3 regions of the Providencia rustigianii genome follow, and region 2 is predicted to be linked to each of the others. Evidence: predicted binding sites of a transcription regulator. Region 2 holds the regulator's gene; each other region holds the start of a gene.
The links. Region 2 encodes CRP, which controls carbon source genes, mostly activating them, when cyclic AMP is high. Its sites were predicted from a motif close to ATGTGANNNNNNTCACAT; they were not measured.

Region 1: a site for CRP is predicted at 3,061-3,078, ahead of EL244_RS03110 (NupC/NupG family nucleoside CNT transporter). Genes of this name have one in related genera too.
Region 3: a site for CRP is predicted at 5,170-5,187, ahead of pth (aminoacyl-tRNA hydrolase). Genes of this name have one in related genera too.

Annotation. Positions count from the first base shown of each region.
Region 1 covers NZ_LR134396.1:683,966-691,503, forward strand. The annotation lists gene EL244_RS03090 (Hok/Gef family protein) at 172-315, shown strand; gene EL244_RS03095 (BON domain-containing protein) at 532-945, shown strand; gene EL244_RS03100 (patatin-like phospholipase family protein) at 1,082-2,161, shown strand; gene EL244_RS03105 (TatD family hydrolase) at 2,151-2,936, shown strand; gene EL244_RS03110 (NupC/NupG family nucleoside CNT transporter) at 3,232-4,527, shown strand; gene deoC (deoxyribose-phosphate aldolase) at 4,988-5,767, shown strand; gene deoA (thymidine phosphorylase) at 5,869-7,191, shown strand; gene deoB (phosphopentomutase) at 7,272-7,538, shown strand, end outside.
Region 2 covers NZ_LR134396.1:391,109-398,646, forward strand. The annotation lists gene EL244_RS01785 (aspartate aminotransferase family protein) at 1-374, shown strand, start outside; one part of gene EL244_RS01790 (IS3 family transposase) at 673-1,751, opposite strand; one part of gene EL244_RS01790 (IS3 family transposase) at 1,751-2,186, opposite strand; gene EL244_RS01795 (hypothetical protein) at 2,232-3,170, opposite strand; gene EL244_RS01800 (hypothetical protein) at 3,350-3,715, opposite strand; gene crp (cAMP-activated global transcriptional regulator CRP) at 3,913-4,545, opposite strand; gene EL244_RS01810 (OsmC family protein) at 4,876-5,280, shown strand; gene EL244_RS01815 (phosphoribulokinase) at 5,358-6,224, opposite strand; gene EL244_RS01820 (YheU family protein) at 6,285-6,503, opposite strand; gene EL244_RS01825 (hydrolase) at 6,500-7,483, opposite strand.
Region 3 covers NZ_LR134396.1:1,751,423-1,758,960, forward strand. The annotation lists gene EL244_RS08115 (xanthine dehydrogenase family protein molybdopterin-binding subunit) at 1-1,332, opposite strand, end outside; gene EL244_RS08120 (nucleotidyltransferase family protein) at 1,542-2,105, shown strand; gene EL244_RS08125 (XdhC family protein) at 2,115-3,110, shown strand; gene ychF (redox-regulated ATPase YchF) at 3,203-4,294, opposite strand; gene pth (aminoacyl-tRNA hydrolase) at 4,399-4,989, opposite strand; gene EL244_RS08140 (DUF2583 family protein) at 5,287-5,559, shown strand; gene prs (ribose-phosphate diphosphokinase) at 5,775-6,722, opposite strand; gene ispE (4-(cytidine 5'-diphospho)-2-C-methyl-D-erythritol kinase) at 6,791-7,538, opposite strand, start outside.

The DNA of each region.
Region 1 (7,538 bases), 290 kb from region 2:
TTGTTAGCATATTCTTGCTATGATGGCGGTGGGTGCTTGGATCATTTTGGTTCAAGCATTTGCCAAGAGCCAAAAAGACGAAAGCCCCGAGTTATGTTTACCATTAACCCGAGGCAGTCTCAAAACCCAACAACTTGATTCTGTCTCCTTTATATACAGGAGTCAAGAGGAATGACCAAGTTTACCCTGATGGGGCTGATAGCCGTGTGTATCACGGTTTTAGGGCTTTCATTATTGATGCGCGATAGGTTGTGTTCTTTTAGCGTGATCAGTGGAAATACGGCGGTTCAAGCTACTCTATCTTGTACTGAGTAGTCTGGTGGGGGAATTTTCCCCCACATTTCTCATTTCTGTTGAGGCTGGTGATACAAGCACCCTTTTTAAATAATCAGATTAAGAATGTTTTTCTGCTAATATTCAAATTGCTTATGAAATAGACTGATTAACCTATTATTTGGCTTTATCTTTGTCTGTTTTTTACTTAGGCTATAACATCGTTAGTCTGATAATCATAGCAAGAGGAAGGTTCCAATGAAAAAGATCGCCATCTTACGTTCTTTGGGTGTCATTGGGTTGAGTTGGGCATTATTTGCATGTAGCTCATCATCCGATAGTGCATTGAAAAAACAAGCGTCAGAAACATGGGATAGTGCGGGTAAAACAGTTGAGATAGCGGGCAAAGATACGGGAAATGCCATCTCTAGCGGTGTGAAAAGCACCGATACCTATATCGATGATTCTGCGATTACCGCTGACATTAAAAGTAAATTACTGAGTACCAGTGGGATCCCGAGTAATAGCGTCTCGGTAAAAACCGTTAATGGTGTGGTTTACTTATCAGGCTTTATTAAATCTAGTGACACAATCAATCAAATTACACAGATTGCCGCCAGCGCAAAAGGGGTTAAATCTGTACAAAATGGCTTAGTACTTACCAATAAGTAATTTGTCTAAAAATGAGCTTTCATTAGAAAGCTCATTTTGCCATTCTTTATCCCGCTGAAAAGAGTTCAATGAAAACCAATCAACATATTATTTCGTGGGTTTGGTTGCAAATACGCCAATGGCAAAAAGGGTTAGTATGGGAAAACATGTTCCAGTCACGTTAGGCACAATTGAGCCGCTCGCATTTTTTGATGAGATCAATTCAGGTAAAACTGCCCTTATTTGTGAAGGTGGGGGACAGCGAGGGATCTTTACTGCTGGTGTTCTGGATGAATTCCTAATCGAAAATTTTAACCCTTTCGATTTGATGATTGGTACGTCTGCGGGAGCTCAAAACCTTTCCGCTTATATCTGTGGTCAGGCTGGATATGCCCGACGAGTGATCACTCGATACACCACTAACTCAGAGTTTTTTAACCCATTACGATTTATTCGTGGCGGTCATTTGATTGATTTAGATTGGTTAATCTCTACGACGGCGAAAGAATTTCCACTGAACATGGATGCAGGGCTGGAATTACTCAATTCTGGCCGAGAATTCTATATGGGGGCGAGCCGTAGTGATGATTTTTCAGCTGAATTTTTGCAGCCTAATGCAGATTCATGGCTCGATATGATCCGTGCTTCCAGTGCGATTCCCGGTTTTTATCGCACGGGTGTTGAGCTTGATGGTCGTTTGTACCATGACGGGGGAATTAGTGCGGCAGTTCCAGTCGAAGAAGCTTATCATCGAGGCGCTGATACGATTGTGGTTATTCGTACTGTCCCTTCACAAATGTATTTTACCCCTGAGTGGTTAAAACGCATGACTCGTTGGTTAGAGGGGGATAGCAGCGCTTTACAACGGATGGCTGCCATGCTGAAGGTACATTTAAAAAGCTACCGTCGAACTCAAGAATTTATTGAAAATCCGCCTGATGGCGTCCAAATTTTTGAAATATATCCACCAACTCCACTAAAAAGCAGTGCTTTAGGCAGTAAAATTAGCGCATTAAATCAGGACTATCATGTCGGTCGGCGTTGTGGACGCTATTTCGTGGCGACATTGGCTCAACATTTTGCGAGTAATGATGCCCATTTTAGTCGTTTTGCATCTCACAAGCGGTCATTAGAAATGGCACATAAAGAAGATGTCCTCGCTGAGGAATTAGTGGAAAATGGCATAGAAACGTTTGGCGCTCCAGTCATGCCGAGTAATCAACTTCATGATGCATAGCCCTCATTTTATTGATACCCATTGCCATTTTGATTTTCCCCCATTCAGTGATTCATACCCTGAAAATCTCGAATTGGCTAAACGAGCTGGAATAACTGATATTATTATCCCCTCGGTGAGTGCGGATAATTTTCAGCGTGTATGGGCGCTTGCTCATCAATATTCTCAGTTACATGCTGCAATGGGGTTTCATCCACTGTATTTAAATCAATTCCAAGAGTTTCAATTTGACGAATTGGTTTCTTATTTAAAACAATCAAGTCAAAAATGTGTCGCTATTGGGGAAATAGGGTTGGATTTATACATGCAAGACCCTTTATTTGAATTGCAACAAACACTGCTTCAGAGACAATTAAAACTCGCTAAACAATTTGATCTTCCCGTCATTTTGCATTCACGGAAATCCCACGATCAATTAGTCGCTATGTTACGTCGACATGAAGTGCCAGCTCGTGGAGTCGTGCATGGTTTTTCCGGTAGCTTGTCACAAGCACAAAGTTTCGTGAAATTAGGTTATTACATTGGTGTCGGAGGAACGATTACGTATGAAAGGGCGAATAAAACTCGGCAAGTAATGGCGCAATTACCCTTGAATTGTTTAGTTTTTGAAACGGATGCACCTGATATGCCAGTATCTGGTTTTCAAGGAGAACCAAATAGACCCGAACGCATTCAGTGGGTTTTTCGTGCATTATGTGAACTTCGCCACGAATCACCGGATGAAATAGCGCAACAACTTTACAACAATAGCAAAATTTTATTTAATCTAAATTAGATTTAAATTCATTAATTAATTATTTTTACTTATCTATTTTATTGTTATTCCAACTAAAAACCATTCAGTTTTTACTTCCCTCAGCTATATCAGAAATGCTATTCCAGACTAAACTGACTCTTAATTGTGATTTTCATCACAATATTTGAATTTATGTTGCTTATTGCACTTTGGATTTGTGATGAATATTGCGGGTTATTAATGATGACTGGTTATAATCATCGAACTAAGATTCAAGGACTCTAGCGAGTTTCTTTATACATTAACCTAGAATTAAGTGAACAGGGATACTTCCATGCAACTCATTATGAGTATTGTTGGGATGGCGGTGCTTATTGCGATAGCCGTTCTCTTCTCCAGCAATCGTCGAGCGATTAGACTTCGTACCGTTGGCGGTGCTTTTTTAATCCAGTTAGCGGTTGGGGCATTTGTCCTGTATGTACCTGCGGGTCGTAGCGTATTACAAGGCATATCTGATGCTGTTTCTAAAGTCATCGGCTATGGTCAAGATGGAATGAGCTTCATCTTTGGTGGGCTGGTTTCCGATAAGATGTTCGAGCTGTTTGGTGGTGGCGGTTTTATATTTGCATTTCGTGTATTGCCTATCATTGTATTCTTTTCATCATTAATTGCGGTTCTGTATTACTTAGGCATCATGCAACTGGTCATCAAAGTTTTAGGTGGTGGTTTGCAAAAAGTACTGGGTACTTCAAGAACTGAATCACTCTCTGCAACTGCGAATATTTTCGTTGGTCAAACAGAAGCGCCTCTGGTTGTTCGTCCCTATATTGCAACCATGACCACGTCTGAATTATTTGCCATTATGTGTGGTGGTTTAGCATCAGTCGCAGGTTCTGTATTAGCGGGATATGCCCAAATGGGTGTACCGATGGAATATCTGATTGCAGCATCCTTTATGGCGGCGCCAGGTGGTTTATTATTTGCTAAGTTAATGGTGCCAGAGACTGAAGTCGCTAAAGACAATGTTAATGCTATTGATTTAATTGCCGAAGAAGACCGCCCTACAAATATTATTGATGCTGCGGCATCCGGCGCTGCATCAGGTATGCAATTGGCCATGAACGTGGGTGCGATGTTACTGGCTTTCATTGCATTGATTGCGCTGATTAACGGCATTTTAGGTGGTGTTGGTGGATGGTTTAACTATCCACAGTTATCCCTTGAATTATTATTGGGGTGGTTATTTGCTCCAATTGCTTATTTGATTGGTGTGCCATGGAGCGAAGCAACGATAGCGGGCTCTTTCATCGGACAAAAAGTGGTAGTGAACGAATTCGTTGCTTTCATGAATTTCGGTGAATATATGAAGGCGGATGCGGATGTAATCGCAGCAGGCAAACAAGTCCTGTCTGATCATACTAAAGCGATTATTTCTTTTGCCCTGTGTGGATTTGCCAACTTGTCTTCTGTTGCAATCCTGCTTGGTGGTTTAGGTGGAATGGCACCAAATCGTCGTAGTGACGTTGCCCGTTTAGGAATGAAAGCCGTTATGGCAGGTACATTATCTAACTTAATGAGCGCAACGATTGCTGGATTCTTCTTAACATTGACGGCAATGACTGCACTATAATTCCTCAATTTTGGCGCGGAAAGACGATCTGTCTTTCCGCTGTCATTTTCTTTTGCGATATTCTTTTTCTGTTTTTTATCGTGATTCTTACTTTTTCAACTATTCTTAACGTAATCCATTTAAGATGAGATAATCAGCAACGAATTATTGGCTGAGAAAGAGTAATTCAAAATCCAGATTATTGTGATAATCTTCACAGTAATATATTAAATAATGTAACGTTCAGTCGATAAATGTGATTTGTAGCGCATAAAACAACCCGGTTTCATGGTCAAATAGGTACAAGTAAGTTGCCACGGAACTGATAGTTCTTAGAGTCAAGTTACTCTAGGGCACCGTGCGGTGAGAAGGATCTCAGCTGCTGTGTTTGGATATTCCCAACTAGCATCTTTATGGAACAAGCCCGCTCGCCAACAAAGAACGTATCGTTCTGATAGAATTAACATCGTTGGAGAGTTATATGACTGATTTAAAAGCAGCTGCGCAACGCGCACTGACCCTGATGGATTTAACCACATTGAATGATGACGACACAGATGCCAAAGTGATTGCATTATGTCATCAAGCAAAAAGCCCAGCAGGTAATACCGCCGCAATTTGTATTTATCCTCGTTTTATTCCTATTGCACGTAAAACATTACGTGAGCAAGGTACTCCTGACATCCGTATCGCAACGGTCACCAACTTCCCTCATGGTAATGACGATATCGATATCGCATTGGCAGAAACCAAAGCGGCGATCGCGTATGGTGCGGATGAAGTTGATGTGGTATTCCCTTATCGTGCGCTGATGGCAGGCAATGAACAAATCGGTTATGATTTAGTGAAAGCCTGTAAAGAAGCTTGTGCAGCTTCCAATGTATTGCTGAAAGTAATCATTGAAACGGGTGAATTAAAAGACGCGGCACTGATCCGCAAAGCATCTGAAATTTCCATCAAAGCAGGTGCCGACTTTATCAAAACTTCAACAGGTAAAGTGCCTGTTAATGCCACCCTCGAAAGTGCTGAAATCATGATGCAAGTTATTCATGATATGGGCGTTGCTAAGAGCGTTGGTTTTAAACCTGCTGGTGGTGTTCGTACCGCTGAAGAAGCAGCACAATATTTAGCCTTAGCAAGCAAAATCTTAGGCGATGATTGGGCTGATGCGCGCCATTTCCGTTTTGGTGCATCAAGCCTATTAGCGAATTTATTAAATACACTGGGTTTTGACGTTAAAAAATCAACCAGCAGTTATTAATAATCGTAGTGACGAGTTATATCAGACTATTGCTCAACGAAAGTTGAGCGATAGCCATAACTCTTTAGCCTAAGAATTCAATGTGAATTAAGGAGCCTATTGTGTTTCTAGCTCAAGAAATTATCCGTAAAAAGCGTGATGGCAAGGTGTTAAGTGAAGAAGAAATCCGCTTCTTTATTAATGGCGTACGTGATAACACCGTTTCTGAAGGTCAAATTGCTGCACTGGCGATGACGATCTATTTCAATGATATGACGACCCCAGAACGTGTTGCGCTAACATTAGCGATGCGTGATTCAGGAAGCGTATTGAATTGGAAATCATTAAACCTGAATGGTCCATTAGTTGATAAGCATTCTACCGGTGGCGTAGGTGACGTGACTTCACTAATGTTAGGACCGATGGTTGCGGCTTGCGGTGGTTACGTCCCAATGATTTCAGGGCGTGGTTTAGGCCACACAGGTGGAACATTAGATAAATTAGAAGCCATTCCAGGCTTTGATATTTTCCCTGATGATGAACGCTTCCGCGATATCATCAAAAATGTAGGTGTGGCGATTATTGGCCAAACTAATTCCTTAGCGCCTGCGGATAAACGTTTCTATGCAACTCGTGATATCACGGCAACCGTAGACTCTATCCCATTGATTACAGCGTCTATCTTAGGGAAAAAATTAGCCGAAGGTTTGGATGCGTTAGTCATGGACGTAAAAGTAGGTTCTGGTGCATTTATGCCAACCTATGAAAAATCGGAGCAGCTTGCTGAGTCAATTGTTCAAGTGGCAAATGGCGCAGGTTGCAATACAACTGCATTGTTAACCGACATGAACGAAGTCTTAGCATCCAGCGCAGGTAACGCCGTTGAAGTACGTGAAGCTGTTCAGTTCCTCACTGGCGAATATCGTAATCCACGTCTATTCGAAGTGACTATGGCACTGTGCGTAGAAATGCTAGTGTCTGGAAAGTTGGCGGCTAACCGCGATGAAGCTCGTCAAAAATTACAAGCAGTTCTGGATAATGGCCAGGCGGCAGAAGTCTTTGGCCGTATGGTTGCAGCTCAGAATGGACCAAAAGATTTTGTTGAGAACTACAACAAATATCTGCCAACAGCAGTACTGAGCAAAGCGGTTTACGCATCTCAAGCGGGCATTATCACACAAATGGATACACGTGCGTTGGGGATGTCTGTGGTAACGTTAGGTGGTGGACGCCGCAAAGCGACAGACTCCATTGATTATAGTGTTGGTTTAAGTGAGATCGCAGCATTAGGTAGCAAAGTTGATACCCAAACCCCATTAGCGATTATTCATGCCAATAACGAAAAATCATGGGAAGAAGCGGCGAAAGAAGTCCGCGCTGCTATGGTTATTGGGGATAAAGCTCCGGAAGCAACGCCAATGGTCTATCGTCAAATTAGTGAATAAACCGATACCCGCATTTTTCATTGAAGAGTGCGGGTAGATTGACGCGATGAACAGATAAACTGTATCGCAGGAGAATAAACATGAAACGCACATTTATTATGGTATTGGATTCCTTTGGGATCGGCGCAGCGGGCGATGCCCACAAATTCGGTGATGTAGGTTCGAATACACTTGGCCATATCGCAGAAGCTTGTGCTCGCGGAGAAGCTGATAAAGGCCGTAAAGGTCCATTACACCTGCCTAACTTAACAAAATTAGGTTTAGGTAAAGCAGGGGAAGAATCGAGCGGAACATTCCCTGCGGGTCTGGATCCTAACGCGGAAATCATCGGTGCATACGGTTATGCC
Region 2 (7,538 bases):
CGACGTATGGTGGTAATCCATTAGCGTGTGCGGTAGGAAATGCTGCATTTGATATCATCAATACCGATGAAGTGTTAAATGGCGTTGCAAAACGTCGCGAATTATTTGTTTCACATTTGAATACACTCAATGATAAATATGGAATTTTTGCTGAAATTAGAGGCATGGGTCTATTAATTGGTGCGGAATTAGATGGGAAATTACTCAACCGTGCGAAAGATATTTTGCAAGCTAGTGCGGATGAAGGCTTGATGATGTTAAGTGCTGGTTCCAACGTATTGCGTTTTACGCCATCACTGATTATCTCTGAAGAAGAGATTAACAGTGGGATGGAGAAGCTTACGGCAGCAATAGAAAAGCTATTAGTACAATAAATTTATTAATACTCAAAGAGGTTTAACCTCTTTGAGTTACTTCATCATTTATTTGCGGTTACGTGCCGAAATTCGTTTTTGGATAGTCCCGGCTTCCTGTTGCTTTTCCTCGATGTCTGCTTTTAATATTTTTATTTTTTGTTCATTATTTTTCATTTCTATTTGAATATCTCTTAAGAATTTGTCTTGAGTAAATGATGTTATTGATAGTTTAGCTCGGTGGCTTTGTAATCGATTATTAGAGCTATTTTGTTCTTCAACACGGTAAGTGTCAAGGTAGTTGTCACCCTTTGTTAATTTAGGCAGCCTGTTTTTCCCGCTCAGGATTCAGGGTGACGGTCTCTTTTCTTTGCCAGTTCCGGGTATCTCCGGACCACCGTTCGGGATGGGTAGCTTTTGCTGTTTTGTACACTGCATCACGTTGTTTCAGCAGGGTAATATCCTCACCGGTATGCCGCTGCGACGGCGTGACATAGCCGATGCCGCTGTGCAGATGCCTGTCGTTGTACCACCGGGTAATTTTTCCCACCCATTTCCTTGCTTCCGTCAGGGTTTTAAAGCCCTGTGATGGCCACTGCGGCACGTATTTCAGGGTCCGGAACACGGATTCCGCATAGGCATTGTCATTGCTCACACGCGGTCTGCTGTGGGATGGCGTGATGTTCAGCTCATGCAGTTTCATCTGTAAGGTCTGTGATTTCATCGCCGCCCCGTTATCCGCGTGCAGTACCAATGGCTGACGCCAGCACCCCTCACGCAGGACTGTGCGCTGCATCAGCGCCGCCGCCTGTTCGCCGCTTTCGGTCTCATACACTTCGTAGCCGGTGATTTTCCGGCTGTAGATATCGAGTATCATGTAGAGATAAAACCAGCGTCCGCGCACCACCGACGGCAGCCAGGTGATATCCCATACCCAGACCTGACATGGCCCGGATGCGGTAAAGGTGGTCGGTACCGGTACTTTTTTCGGGCGCTGCTGACGCCCCCGGTGATGAAGTTCTCCGTGGCGGCGCAACACCCGGTAAAAGGTGGATTCACCCGCCAGATATATCCCTTTATCCGCCAGTTTCGGGACAATTTGGGACGGCGGCAGACTCGCGTATTCAGGTTGATGGCAGACAGTCAGTATCTGTTTTTCTTCTTCCGGACTCAGCTTGTTCACCGGCACCGGACGCACTGCGCCCGGTCTGCCGTCCGACGGGGATATCTGCCAGCGCCGCCAGGTCCGCAGACTCAGCTGAACTTCCCGGCAGGCAACAGCCAGCCGTGCGCCGGAGCTCACCGCCTCATTAATCCACCGGATAAACAGGGTGCGTTCGGATGCCGGAGTCAGTCGTCCCCGCCGGTTTCCCCGTAATAATCGCTGAGCTTTTTTCGCAGCACCAGGATTGCCGCCGCCTCCGCCAGGGCTTTTTCCTTGCGGACCAGCTCACGCTTTAACTGTTTGTTTTCCTTCTGGCTTTGCTTCAGTGCGGCTTTATCTCCGGGAGAGGATACCTGAAGAAAACCCTGTTTCCACTGCACCAGCTGCTCCGGATAGAGTCCTTTTTTGCGGCAGTATTCCGCCACTTCCGCTTCGCTGAGTGTGGCGGTTTCCACGATGGCGGCAAAGCGGGCTTCCGCCGGCCACTGTTCACTGTTTTTGTCTGCACCGGGCACGGGTTTTCCTTCTGATTTAGCCTGATTACGCCAGTTATACAGCGTAGCTTCGGATATTCCTTCCGTTTGTGCAACTGCGGAAACGGTCATGTTGTACGGCGGTAATAATTTAGCCAGTATGGCGGCTTTTCGTTCAGGTGAAATACGTTTCATGTGTCACTCCGCGCCCTCAGGTTTATTTTTCAGAGGGGGTGACAACTATCCTGACACTGAGGGAACAGATTTAAATGTATTTTTGGTTTTGGTATTTTTTAATGCCGGTTTTTCAACGCCAGTGTTCAGATTATCTCTAGGGTGATTTTTTGATTTGACGGCTCCCTCAGCAGTATAAAGCTCAATATTGCGACCATTAATTTTTTTTGTTTTTATTATATGAGTATCTGGTTTTGAATTTTTTAATGCTAGGTTCTTATTTTGAGGCTCTATCATTAAACTTGTATTACTTGCTTTGTGGATACTGGTTACGCGTAGTGGAATTTTACTTCCTTTAATTCTTTTGATTTCTTTAGCTAATTGAAAATTAATTATAATATTGTGTTTTTCAGAGTCACTAAGTTCAGGCTTTGTATAAAATACGGTAGGAGGAAACTCTGTGTTTTTAAGATTGATCAGTGTGTGGTTAAGATCTGCTTTATCTAATGTCACTCTCACTCGCTCATCTAACGTAGTGATGTATTGTGAATTCTGAGTCATTTTTCCCAGTAAATTTTTACATCTATCAATGAGTGTAGTAATTTTTTGAGGCGTATTATCTTTAGCGGTTTTTTTTACGTTTTTTTCATTCTTAACATAGGTATTTTCGAAGCAATGATCACTCTTTCCAAGCAACCGCTGTAAAGCCTCAATTTTTATATTGGTCTCTCTAATTACCGGATGTAAGTTTTGATAGGTGTTTTCTTTATTACAATCCCTCAGTTTTAGCTTGGTTGTTTTAATGGCTTCATCCCACATATTTTGGAATTTTTTATTTTCATTTAATGACTTCGTTCTATTATGAAAATCGATAACAGGAAATATTTTTGGAGATGAATTTGTTTCAATGACCTTATTCAGAAATAGATACTTTTTTTCAGATTGTAGAAATGTAGATGAGGTGCTATTTCTAACATTCGGTGAATTTATGATTGTGTCTATCATGATTGCTTCTCCTAATTATTTATCTATTTCAATGCTATAGGATTTTTAGATAGAATTGATATAAAAAACCGATTCCATTAAATAATTAGCTAATTGATAAAAAAAAACCTAACAAATACGCGTTAGGCTAAAGGGGTGGCATATCGATTGTAGGATTGAAACGTAGCGAATAAATAAAATTAATTAGATAAATTCTTAAAAAATGAAAAACTCTTATTAAAATTAATAAAATGCGTATCAATGTTTTTGTTAAACTGAGTACCAAAAATAACTTTTGCTTTAGGTGTAAATGAGTGTTGTGTGGGTTGATTACTAGGAACTAAGCTTCCAATTTTGAGTGAAGATATAAAATGAGGTACACGAGTTTCTTTAGCTTGAGTCGTTGATTCTTTTACTAAAATTGGAAATTTTTTTGAGGTCGAATTCGCTGATTGTAAGCGTTCAAAGAATGCCTGACGCTGTAAAAAAGTTTGGTTATTACCGCTCTTAGTTGTACCGGCATGGTAGATGTAGTTTGATGGTGTTAAATTATTAATCTGTTTCATAAATAAAATCCTAAATGATTGCTGGCTAATTATTTAGTATTTTATATATAAGGATTGTTAGACTAATATCAAAAAGCGCTGCTATTTTGAACAGAAAGTATATGATGGGCAATATTAGGAATGAAAAACAGCCATATATGAGATATATACAGCTGTTTATATAAAGCCCAGTAAATATTACTGGACCAAAATAAAAGTTATCGAGTACCGTAAACGACGATCGTTTTACCATGTGCAGAGATCAAATTTTGATCTTCTAACATTTTTAAAATACGACCTACAGTTTCGCGTGAACACCCAACAATTTGACCAATTTCTTGACGAGTAATTTTGATCTGCATACCGTCTGGGTGAGTCATTGCATCAGGTTGTTTTGCTAAATTTAATAAGGTTTGAGCGATACGACCAGTCACATCAAGGAATGCCAAGTTACCGACTTTTTCTGATGTAGTTTGTAAGCGGCTTGCCATCTGCGCAGAAAGGCGCATCAGAATATCTGGATTAACCTGAATTAGCTGACGGAATTTCTTATAAGAAATTTCAGCGACTTCACAAGCAACTTTAGCTCGAACCCACGCAGTACGTTCTTGCCCTTCTTCAAATAACCCAAGTTCACCAATGAAGTCTCCCTGATTCAAGTAAGAGAGAATCATTTCTTTGCCTTCTTCATCTTTGATTAAAACAGCCACTGAACCTTTAACGATATAGTAAAGGGTTTCTGCTTTTTCACCCTGATGGATTAGAGTGCTCTTGGATGGATACTTATGAATATGGCAGTGTGACAAAAACCATTCAAGAGTAGGGTCTGTTTGTGGCTTGCCGAGAACCATTAGCGTTATCCTCTGTATGTTATTGCAACCCTTCAGAAAATTAAGGTGAAAGGCTGACTTTAAAATTTCTAGCTTGGCATACTAAGTTGCGTTAGTTACCCATAATTAATGCTCGTTATAGGTCAAAAGCAAGTTAATATCAATTGTATAATATAATCAATTGAATCGTTGAGTTTTGATCTTAATCCTATCAACTAAGCATTGTTTGTATCATATCCAATACAGAAAGTCTTCCCTGTATCGCTTCAGCTTAATAATGCTGATATAACATTATTCAGATATATGGAACAATGTAGCCTTTAATAACGACATTTTTCAAGGGGAACAAAAATGGAAGCACGAGTAAAGTGGGTTGAAGGGCTCTCTTTCTTAGGTGAATCAGCATCTGGGCATCAAATCATGATGGATGGTAATGCTGGAGATAAAGCACCTAGCCCAATGGAAATGGTCTTGATGGCAGCAGGTGGATGTAGCGCGATAGACGTGGTGTCTATTTTACAAAAAGGTCGCTACGATATTACCGACTGTGAAGTTAAACTCACATCCCAACGCCGTGATGAAGCCCCTCGTTATTTCACGCATATCAATTTGCACTTTATTGTCGTCGGTCGTGAATTAACAGATAAAGTGGTTGAGCGAGCCGTACAACTTTCGGCTGAAAAATATTGCTCAGTCGCGATTATGCTAGAAAAAACAGTAAAAGTGACTCATAGTTTCGAAATTAAAAATATCTAATTACTTTTATATTATTAGATACTTATCTTCAAAGAAGATAAGTATCTATGTAAGTATTCATTTAATTTAATATAGACTTATTCACTTCGCTGCTTAATTAACTTTTCAACTAATGGCATCATAATGAGCTCCATTGCGAGTCCTAATTTTCCTCCAGGTACCACAATGGTATTCATTGCCGAGATAAATGAGCCGTTAACCATCGAAAGCAAATAAGGAAAATCAATCTGTTCTAACCCTCTAAAGCGGATCACAATGAAACTTTCATCCTGTGATGGGATAGCTTTAGCGGAGAATGGGTTCGACGTATCGACGGTTGGAACGCGTTGGAAATTAATATGTGTACGGGAAAATTGCGGAGTAATATAGTTAATATAATCACCCATAGAACGCACTACGGAATCCATCACCGCTTCTCGGGAATGTCCTCTTTCCGTCGTATCGCGGATCATTTTTTGAATCCACTCTAAATTGACAATCGGGACAACACCGACCAGTAAATCTACATGTTTGGCAACATCATGCTCAGGTGTCACGACACCGCCATGTAAACCCTCATAAAATAATACATCGGATTTTTCTGGCAGAGACTCCCAAGGCGTAAAGGTTCCCGGTTGGAGACCATAAGGTACGGCTTCATCATAGGTATGCAGATATTTTCGAGATTGCCCCTGACCTGTTTTAGCGTAATCAATCAACGTTTGTTCTAGCAGAGCAAAATCATTCGCTTCGGAACCAAAATAACTAATATGGCGACCTTGTTCACGGGCTTTACGGATTGCCATATCCATTTCTGGGCGGGTATAACGATGAAAACTATCCCCTTCAAGGGTTGCAGGGCGAATATTTAGCTGGTGGAATATTTTACGAAAAGCTTGGCTAGTAGAGGTCGTTCCTGCGCCACTCGATCCGGTGACGGCAATGATAGGGTGTTTCTTCGACATAGTGGACTCCCTGTTTTACGCTCATGACCACTATTTCAATAAACAGCGAATGAAGCGGGATTACGGGCGAAACTGGTTATTAGGCATAAAATTTACGGATTCATGTAGCTCAGACCAGACTAGCACAATTTCCCCAGAAACTAACTGCCGTTTCACATCATTCACTTTGTCTTGTAAGCTTTTTTCATGAGTACCATAGTCGGTGCCTTCACGTAATACATAGCTTTCAATCAGATTTTCGAGGGTTTCAGGTGCTAAGTCTTTCCACGGAATAATCATGATTTGTTCTCATTTAAATAAGCCGTTAGCCATAATGGGATACGCGTTTCTAACCACATTTGAGGTTTACGGAAACTGCCCCCCACAAAACCAACGTGACCTCCATGTTCAGTCATTTGGTACTCAATATTGTGAGGCAATTGGCTGAGGTCAGGAACGACTTCAGGGGCCATAAAAGGGTCATCTTTGGCATGAATAATCAGCGTAGGCTTGGTGATATGTGACAGTTTTGGTAATGCACTGCATTTTTGATAATAGTCTGCCGCATCGTCAAACCCATGAATACGAGCCGTAATGACATCATCAAATTCTCGAATTCGTTTCAGTTGCTTTAGTTGCAAGAGATTCAGAGGAAGTGATCCCGGATAGCGAACCAATTTACGGCTTGCATTACGTTTTAAGCCATTAAGGAGATAGCGTTGGTACAACTGGGAAACCCCAGTTTCCATTTTCAGGGAGCAGGCTTCTAGCATTAAAGGTGCAGAGACAACGACACCTGCGTCCAAATCTGCGTTTTCACCTTGTTCTGCCAGATAGCATGCCAGCATATTACCACCAAGAGAATAGCCTACTGCGGCGGTTGGTACATCTCCCCATGTCTGCTTCAGCCAATGTAAAAAATAGCCTGCATCACTGGTTTCACCAGAGTGATATATTCGTTTTTGGCGATTAGGCTCACCGCTGCAACCTCTAAAATGCATGATCACGCCGAGCCAACCCTGTTTTTGGGCACTCTCTAGCATCCCGTGAGCGTAGGGGCTTTTAAAATTTCCTTCCAATCCATGAAAAATGACTAAACGCGGCTTGGTGCTCGCGTGTTCAGGTTTTTCACTCCAAGCAAGATCAATAAAATCACCGTCGGGTAATTCTAATCTTTGCCATGTCGGGATTATTCTTGGGGTACGCCTAAATATCCTTGGCAGTAAGGTTTGGAGATGTGGGTTTTTAGCCCAGCTCATTGGACGGAAATTATCTGACATAGCCTTATATTTTATTTATTGGGGACTCTTGTGAGTCACATAACATACTGTTATT
Region 3 (7,538 bases), 1.4 Mb from region 2:
AGCTCGCGATGCAATACCGACCGCAGATAGGTCACTTCGAGGAATATAATAGATAGCTTGAGCGCCGGTCGCGCCTACCATGACAACCGAAGGGGTAAAGTTACATCGACCACCACCATCACCAATAAATGAAGCTGAAAGTGCTTCAATTTTATGGGTTTTCTTATTAACTGCGAGAGTGTAATCCATGTCGAACGCATGGCGTTTGATGGTGGATTGAAACTGTTCATAACGGTCATTGGCTAAACGGATCGGTACACCATCACCATATAACGTTGCCATCGCACCATAATACGGGAATGGGGTATGGTCTTTTGAGCCATAACCTACAGTAAAGCAAGGGTGTAAGAAAATTTGCTTGATAGGGAATTTGCTTTTCGCCAGCATTTCAGGGAGTGAACCTGCAACTTCCTGTGGTGACTGGGTAGGGATAACCAAATGAAATGATTGTGTTTTAGCATCGTACCAACCATTGGCATTATCCGGTTCTAATGCAGAGGTATCGATAGATTGTGAGGCATATTTACGTTTGATAATTAGCCAATCTTCGGGCGGTTTTTCCAACAGTTTGGCAAGCTCATCCGCATAATACATGCCTTCCTCGTCGAGCTTTCCACCTTCACGACCTTCTGGCCAAATAGGTAAGTGCTTTTTCATTCCAATCGGGGAGATCGGCATATCTTTCAGGCTAGAATAAACATCGGGAGAAAATGGCGTTTCACCACCGATACGAACCCCTCGATAGCTGCCCCATGGGTCGCGTTCCAATGGACCTGTATATGCACCGTATTGGATCACGTCATCACGAAATTTGAGTGTTTCTTTTGCAAAGCTAAATTTGGCAAAGTCATGGTAAACAAGCAAAGCAACGGCTTGGCCTAAATATGCAGGGGTTTTTCCAGTCGGAAGTAGTAGGTCATCGCCGTAGAATTCAGGAAATGCGACGCCATCTTTTTCTAAATCACTTGCAGTGACAATACGGTCAGGCATTAACCCGTTATTGAGTAAATCGAGGTTAAAACCTTCATAAATTTTATCTGCTTGGGTTACTCGTAGCAGAAAAGCATGCCCTTGTTGTTTGGGCCAATGGGGAATATCGCGCGCTCGAATATCTCTAGCAAAGACTTTTTCGCCTTGTACTTTTGCATAGCCATCCATGCGAAATTTAATTTTTTTATCGACAGGATTCCAGTCTGGGGCTTGTAGAATTTTCTCCTCAAATAGCACATCAAAAGCTCGGCTATATAAAGGGGCGATATAACAAGAGATCCCAGCAACGACAGCACATTTTATAAAGTGTCTGCGGGATAGTCCGACATGATTATTGCTCATAATAAACCCTTACACTTATTTTTCATTGCTTCACATTATTATTTTTTATTTCATTGCTTCGTGTCGTAATATAAATTTTTATATATCAAAAAATTATCATCTAAATATGATTGGAATTGACTGAATTAATGCAGCAAAAGTTGCCATAGTAATTCTGTACTTATTATTTATAATATAAACAATAAGTACAATTATGTATAATGTAAATCATGAATATAGGCATATTAATATTAGCGGCTGGAAAAAGTGAACGTTTTCAAAATACTGGTGGTTGTGGAAGTAAATTAAATTATATCCTTGAGCAACAAACAGTTTTTAAAAAAACACTTTTAAATTCAATAGGTAGTGGATTTCCTATCCACGTAATAACGCGTTCTGATAATGAGGGTGTTATTAATAATTGTTTACAATTTAATATCCCACATTCCTTGCTAAATAGTGATGGATTAGGAAAATCCATAGCGTTAGGCGTTAAAAATACACCCAATTGGGATGGATGGTTAATTCATTTAGCGGATATGCCATATATTGACCGTGAAATATTTATTCAGGTTGGGCGTAAATTAAACAAATATTCATTGGTACGCCCAGTATATAACGGAATTCCAGGACATCCGGTAGGAATATCGGCAAAATATAGACAGAACTTAATGCACTTATCGGGGGATGATGGTGCAAAATCAATATTACAACATCAATTTGTTTATGAAATGCAGATAAATGATGAAAATGTCATTAAAGATATTGATTATCTCCCGAATAAAAATCAATAGGAATTCAATATGCTGCGTGAAGATGTTTCCGTTATTGCTCAAGCAATTCAATGGGTAAGGGAAGAACCTGTTTGGTTATGTACGGTGTTGAGCACCTATGGTTCATCTCCGCGAAGTCCAGGTTCATTATTGGTTGCTAAGGGAGATGGAATATATGTAGGCTCTCTCTCTGGTGGATGTATTGAAGAAGATTTTATTCAACGAATTCAACAAGGTCAGTATTTAAAAAATAGCCAAGTTGTTCGTTATGGGCAAGGTGGTGTAGAAGCCAAAGTCAATTTACCGTGTGATGGTAGCTTAGATGTACTCATTGAGTATTTACCACAAAATAAATTTTCTTATCAATACCTAATTCAAATTCAAACTGCACTTCTTGGTTACTCCGCTATTATTAAAAAGCTTACCTTACCTAATGTGAGCGAAATTATTACAGTTCAAGATTCTCAGCACCCAACTCATATTGAACGCAATGGAAATGATATTCAGTTTTATATTACTGCTCCGCCTAAATTAATTATTGCAGGCATCTCTAACGTGGGTGTTTATTGTGCAAATTTTGCCTTAGCCCTTGGTTTTGAAGTGATTATTTGTGAGCATAGAGAGGATGAGCTATCTCGTTTTGCCGGGCAAATTGCAGAACAAATTGAGATTAAAAAGATATTTCCTGCGCGTTTCTTAGAGGAAAATCCAAGCACATCGAATACAGCAATTGTGTCGTTAACTCATGATCCCCGTATAGATGACTTAACGCTGATGGAAGCGGTTAATACTTCAGCATTTTATATTGGTGCAATGGGCTCAACTCGAACAAGCGCCAAGCGCAGAGAGCGTTTATTAAATTCAGGTGGTTTAACGATTGAGATGTTAGAGCAGATACATGCCCCGATTGGTATTCCTATTGGCAGTAAAACCCCACCAGAAATTGCGTTAGCGATTATGGCGGATATTGTGGCGCATAAGAATGGGGTAGGTGATAGGTGTTTAAGTCTGGATGAGGCTTTGTAGGACTGCACTTCATGTGATTGAACGATGAAAAAAAACCTAAAGCATGAAGCACTTTAGGTTTTTCAATTGATAAAAACGGAATAAATTGTTAATTAAACGTTAAATAGGAAGTTCAGCACATCACCGTCTTTAACAATATATTCTTTACCTTCTGCCCGCATCTTACCGGCTTCTTTTGCGCCTTGCTCACCACGGTATTTGATAAAATCTTCAAATGCGATAGTTTGCGCACGGATAAAGCCTTTTTCGAAGTCAGTGTGGATTTTACCTGCGGCTTGTGGAGCAGTTGCACCAACAGGGATAGTCCATGCACGGACTTCTTTCACGCCAGCGGTGAAGTAAGTTTGCAGGTTTAATAATTCGTAGCCTGCGCGGATCACACGGTTCAGACCTGGCTCTTCAATACCTAAATCAGCCATAAACTCATCGCGTTCTTCGTCATCTAACTCTGCGATATCGGATTCAATTGCAGCGCAAACAGGAACAACTACTGAACCTTCTGCTTTCGCAATTTCATGAACTTTATCTAAGTAAGGGTTATTTTCGAAGCCATCTTCACTGACGTTAGCAATGTACATTGTTGGCTTCAGGGTTAAGAAGCTTAAATAACGGATAGCAGCTTTATCTTCCGCAGTTAAATCTAATGAACGTAACATGCCAGCTTGTTCTAAGTGCGGTAAGCATTTTTCCAGCGCTTCTAATTCTGCTTTCGCATCTTTATCACCGCCTTTGGCACGTTTTTGTACACGGTGAATAGCACGCTCACAAGTATCTAAGTCTGACAATGCCAGTTCAGTATTAATAACTTCGATATCTGAAGCAGGGTCAACTTGACCTGCAACGTGAATGATATTGTCATCTTCAAAACAACGAACAACATGACCAATCGCTTCAGTTTCACGAATGTTAGTCAGGAATTGGTTACCAAGACCTTCACCTTTAGATGCGCCCTTAACTAGACCCGCGATGTCAACAAATTCCATCGTGGTTGGTAGAATGCGTTGAGGCTTCACAATTTCAGCTAATTGATCAAGACGTGGGTCTGGCATTGGCACAACACCCGTGTTTGGTTCAATCGTACAGAAAGGGAAGTTGGCTGCTTCGATGCCGGCTTTGGTCAATGCATTAAATAGAGTGGATTTACCCACGTTAGGCAGACCAACGATACCGCATTTAAAACCCATATGTTTCTCACCTTAAATAGCAAGGAGCAGGCGAGTGCTGCCCCTGATGTTTAGAAAATTGGCGCTGATTATACACAAAAACTCGTGTTAGATGAAATCAACTCTTAGGCTGTGGCTTTAAAGCCATGTAAGCGGTTAATTGCCTTATCCATTCCATCGGATAACAGAATCTCAGTGCAGCGTAATGCCTCATCGATGGCATCATCAATGAGTTTTTGTTCAGACATCGGCGGTTTACCCAAAACAAAGCCGACAACCTTATTTTTGTCACCCGGATGACCAATACCAATGCGTAAACGGTAGAAGTTTGGATTATTTGCAAATTTACTTTGAATATCTTTCAGACCGTTATGTCCGCCATTACTGCCACCGAGTTTCATTTTTGCGACCCCCGGAGGTAAATCGAGCTCATCGTGGGCAACTAATATCTCATCAAGGTTGATACGGTAAAAATTAGCTACCGCCGCCACAGATTTCCCACTGAGGTTCATAAATGTGGTTGGTACTAACAGGCGAATATCATCACCGCCAATATTAATACGTGCGGTATATCCAAAAAACTTAGATTCTTCTTTTAACGACTGATTATGACGTCTAGCCAGTAAGTCCACATACCATGCACCAGCATTGTGGCGAGTTTGTGCATATTCAGCACCCGGATTGGCTAGTCCAACGATTAATTTTATTTTACTCACGGCGACTTTTTCACTGTCAATGTATAGAAATTATTGAATAGTTTACCTCGTGAGGCGGTGGATGTACAAAGTTGTCATCAATAAGGTTTTCATGGAAATTATTAACAAGTGAACTATTCAGAAATATTATTAATTGATAAAGAGCACATTATGAGTAGATTTTATGAAGTTCTTTTGTACATGTGAGGCTTATCGCAAATAAATTTACTTAATGAGCTATACTCTTTACATAAATACAAAGTGTTACCGAAATTTTTTTAATGCTTGCTTATCAGTGTACTGATAATGGAGGTAGATATGAAACGGAAAATGGTTAACTTGATCGGTAATGGGTTAATGGTTTTGGGTATGGTAGGGATGGTAGGCAGCATAGGTTTAAACCTATTTTCTCATGTTGTTGAATTAGGACTACCCGATATCATCGTCAATGGCACATTATTTGGTATTTTCATTGGCGCTTTAGTTTGGTTGGTGGGTGCAAGAATGAGTGGTAGAGAAAAAGTAGAAGACCGTTACTGTCTACTGAAACGACTACATCATCCACGTAATGACAATCATCGTTACCCATAACGGTAGCTGAAGAAATAGACAGTTAAGCTTATCGAATTTAAATAAGAGTGAAATTGGTCATTGATGAATTTCACTCTTATTTTTTGTCCGCGCAAAATAAAGCCCCTACGGTTGATGAACAACGGTAGGGGCGCTATATACTACTATCTTGCTATGTGACGCGGGAACAACACCTGAAAATGTTAAAACGGGGTCATCAGACCCCGCTTAGCAAATTAGTGTTCGAACATCGCTGAAATAGACTCTTCATTGCTGATACGGCGAATAGCTTCGGCCAGCATGCCTGAAAGGGTCAGGGTGCGAACTTTGTTCAGCGCCTTGATTTCAGGAGAAAGAGGAATTGTGTCACAAACAATAACTTCATCAATGACTGAATTTTTGATGTTGTCTACAGCATTGCCTGAGAAGATTGGGTGAGTTGCGTATGCAAATACGCGTTTAGCACCACGCTCTTTCAGCGCTTCAGCTGCTTTACACAGTGTGCCACCCGTATCAATCATATCGTCAACTAAGATGCAGTCGCGACCAGAAACATCACCAATGATGTGCATAACTTGAGAAACGTTTGCGCGAGGGCGACGCTTATCAATAATTGCCATATCAGTGTCATTCAGCAGTTTAGCGATTGCTCTAGCACGTACCACGCCGCCGATGTCTGGAGATACAACGATTGGGTTTTCTAAATTCTTCTGCAGCATATCTTCCAGAAGGATTGGGCTACCAAATACGTTATCAACAGGAACATCAAAGAAGCCCTGGATCTGCTCTGCGTGTAAGTCAACAGTAAGAACACGGTCAACGCCCACACTGGACAGAAAATCGGCAACAACTTTAGCGGTGATTGGTACACGGGCAGAACGTACGCGACGATCCTGTCTAGCATAACCGAAGTAAGGGATAACAGCGGTAATACGACCAGCAGATGCACGGCGTAAGGCATCGACCATAACAACCAATTCCATCAGGTTATCATTGGTAGGTGCGCAAGTTGACTGGATGATAAAAATATCACCACCGCGAACATTTTCATTAATTTGAACACTGACTTCGCCGTCGCTAAAACGACCAACAGCCGCGTCTCCAAGATTAGTGTAAAGGCGGTTAGCAACACGTTGTGCTAGTTCCGGTGTAGCGTTACCAGCAAAAAGCTTCATATCGGGCACGAGAAAAACCTCAGGCTTGCGTCCAGAGAGATATTGTTGACCAACAGCAATGATGGATAAACCACCGCTTATTGGTGCAATACACGGGTTATCCCAGCGCGGAACTTGTGCAGCGGAGAAACATTCGCTCCTTGAGCGACGAACCCTTGCACCCACGATGGGGCTTTATTTAACACCTTCAAGGCATCTGCTTGTGTTTCAAACTCAGAAAAAACACAAGCACCTGTTCCTGTCAGGCGAGACGGAGCATATTCTAACAGCCAAGAAACTAGCTGTTCAACCTCACGAAAACGTTTTCTTGCGATTGGTTCACAGTCATTAGCGTACGGAGCCAGTAATAATGCGGCTAGGGAGCGTTTTGGAGAATTTCTATTTAATTCTGGATCTGTGAAGATCATCGGTGTTGAGATTTCAATTCCGGGGTGAGCGACTAAGTACCAACGTTCTTTTGGTTCCGCTGGGGTTAATATTTCACCAATCCCTTCTGCAAACGCAGCATGACCCCGAACAAACACAGGGACATCTGCTCCAAGATGTTTACCGAGTTCAGCAAGAGTGTCATCAGAGAGTTGAGTTCCCCAATGTTCATTCAATGCAATTAGCGTAGTGGCTGCATTCGACGACCCGCCGCCAATTCCTCCCCCCATAGGCAATACTTTATCGATACAAATATCTGCGCCAAGTGGACCTGGATGATTGAGTATCGTACGGCAATGAGCTTGTAGGCTTTTTGCCGCACGGACAATCAAATTTTTGTCTACATCAACTCCTGCCATTGTTGTAAGCAGATTAATCTGGTCATCTTGACGGGATGTG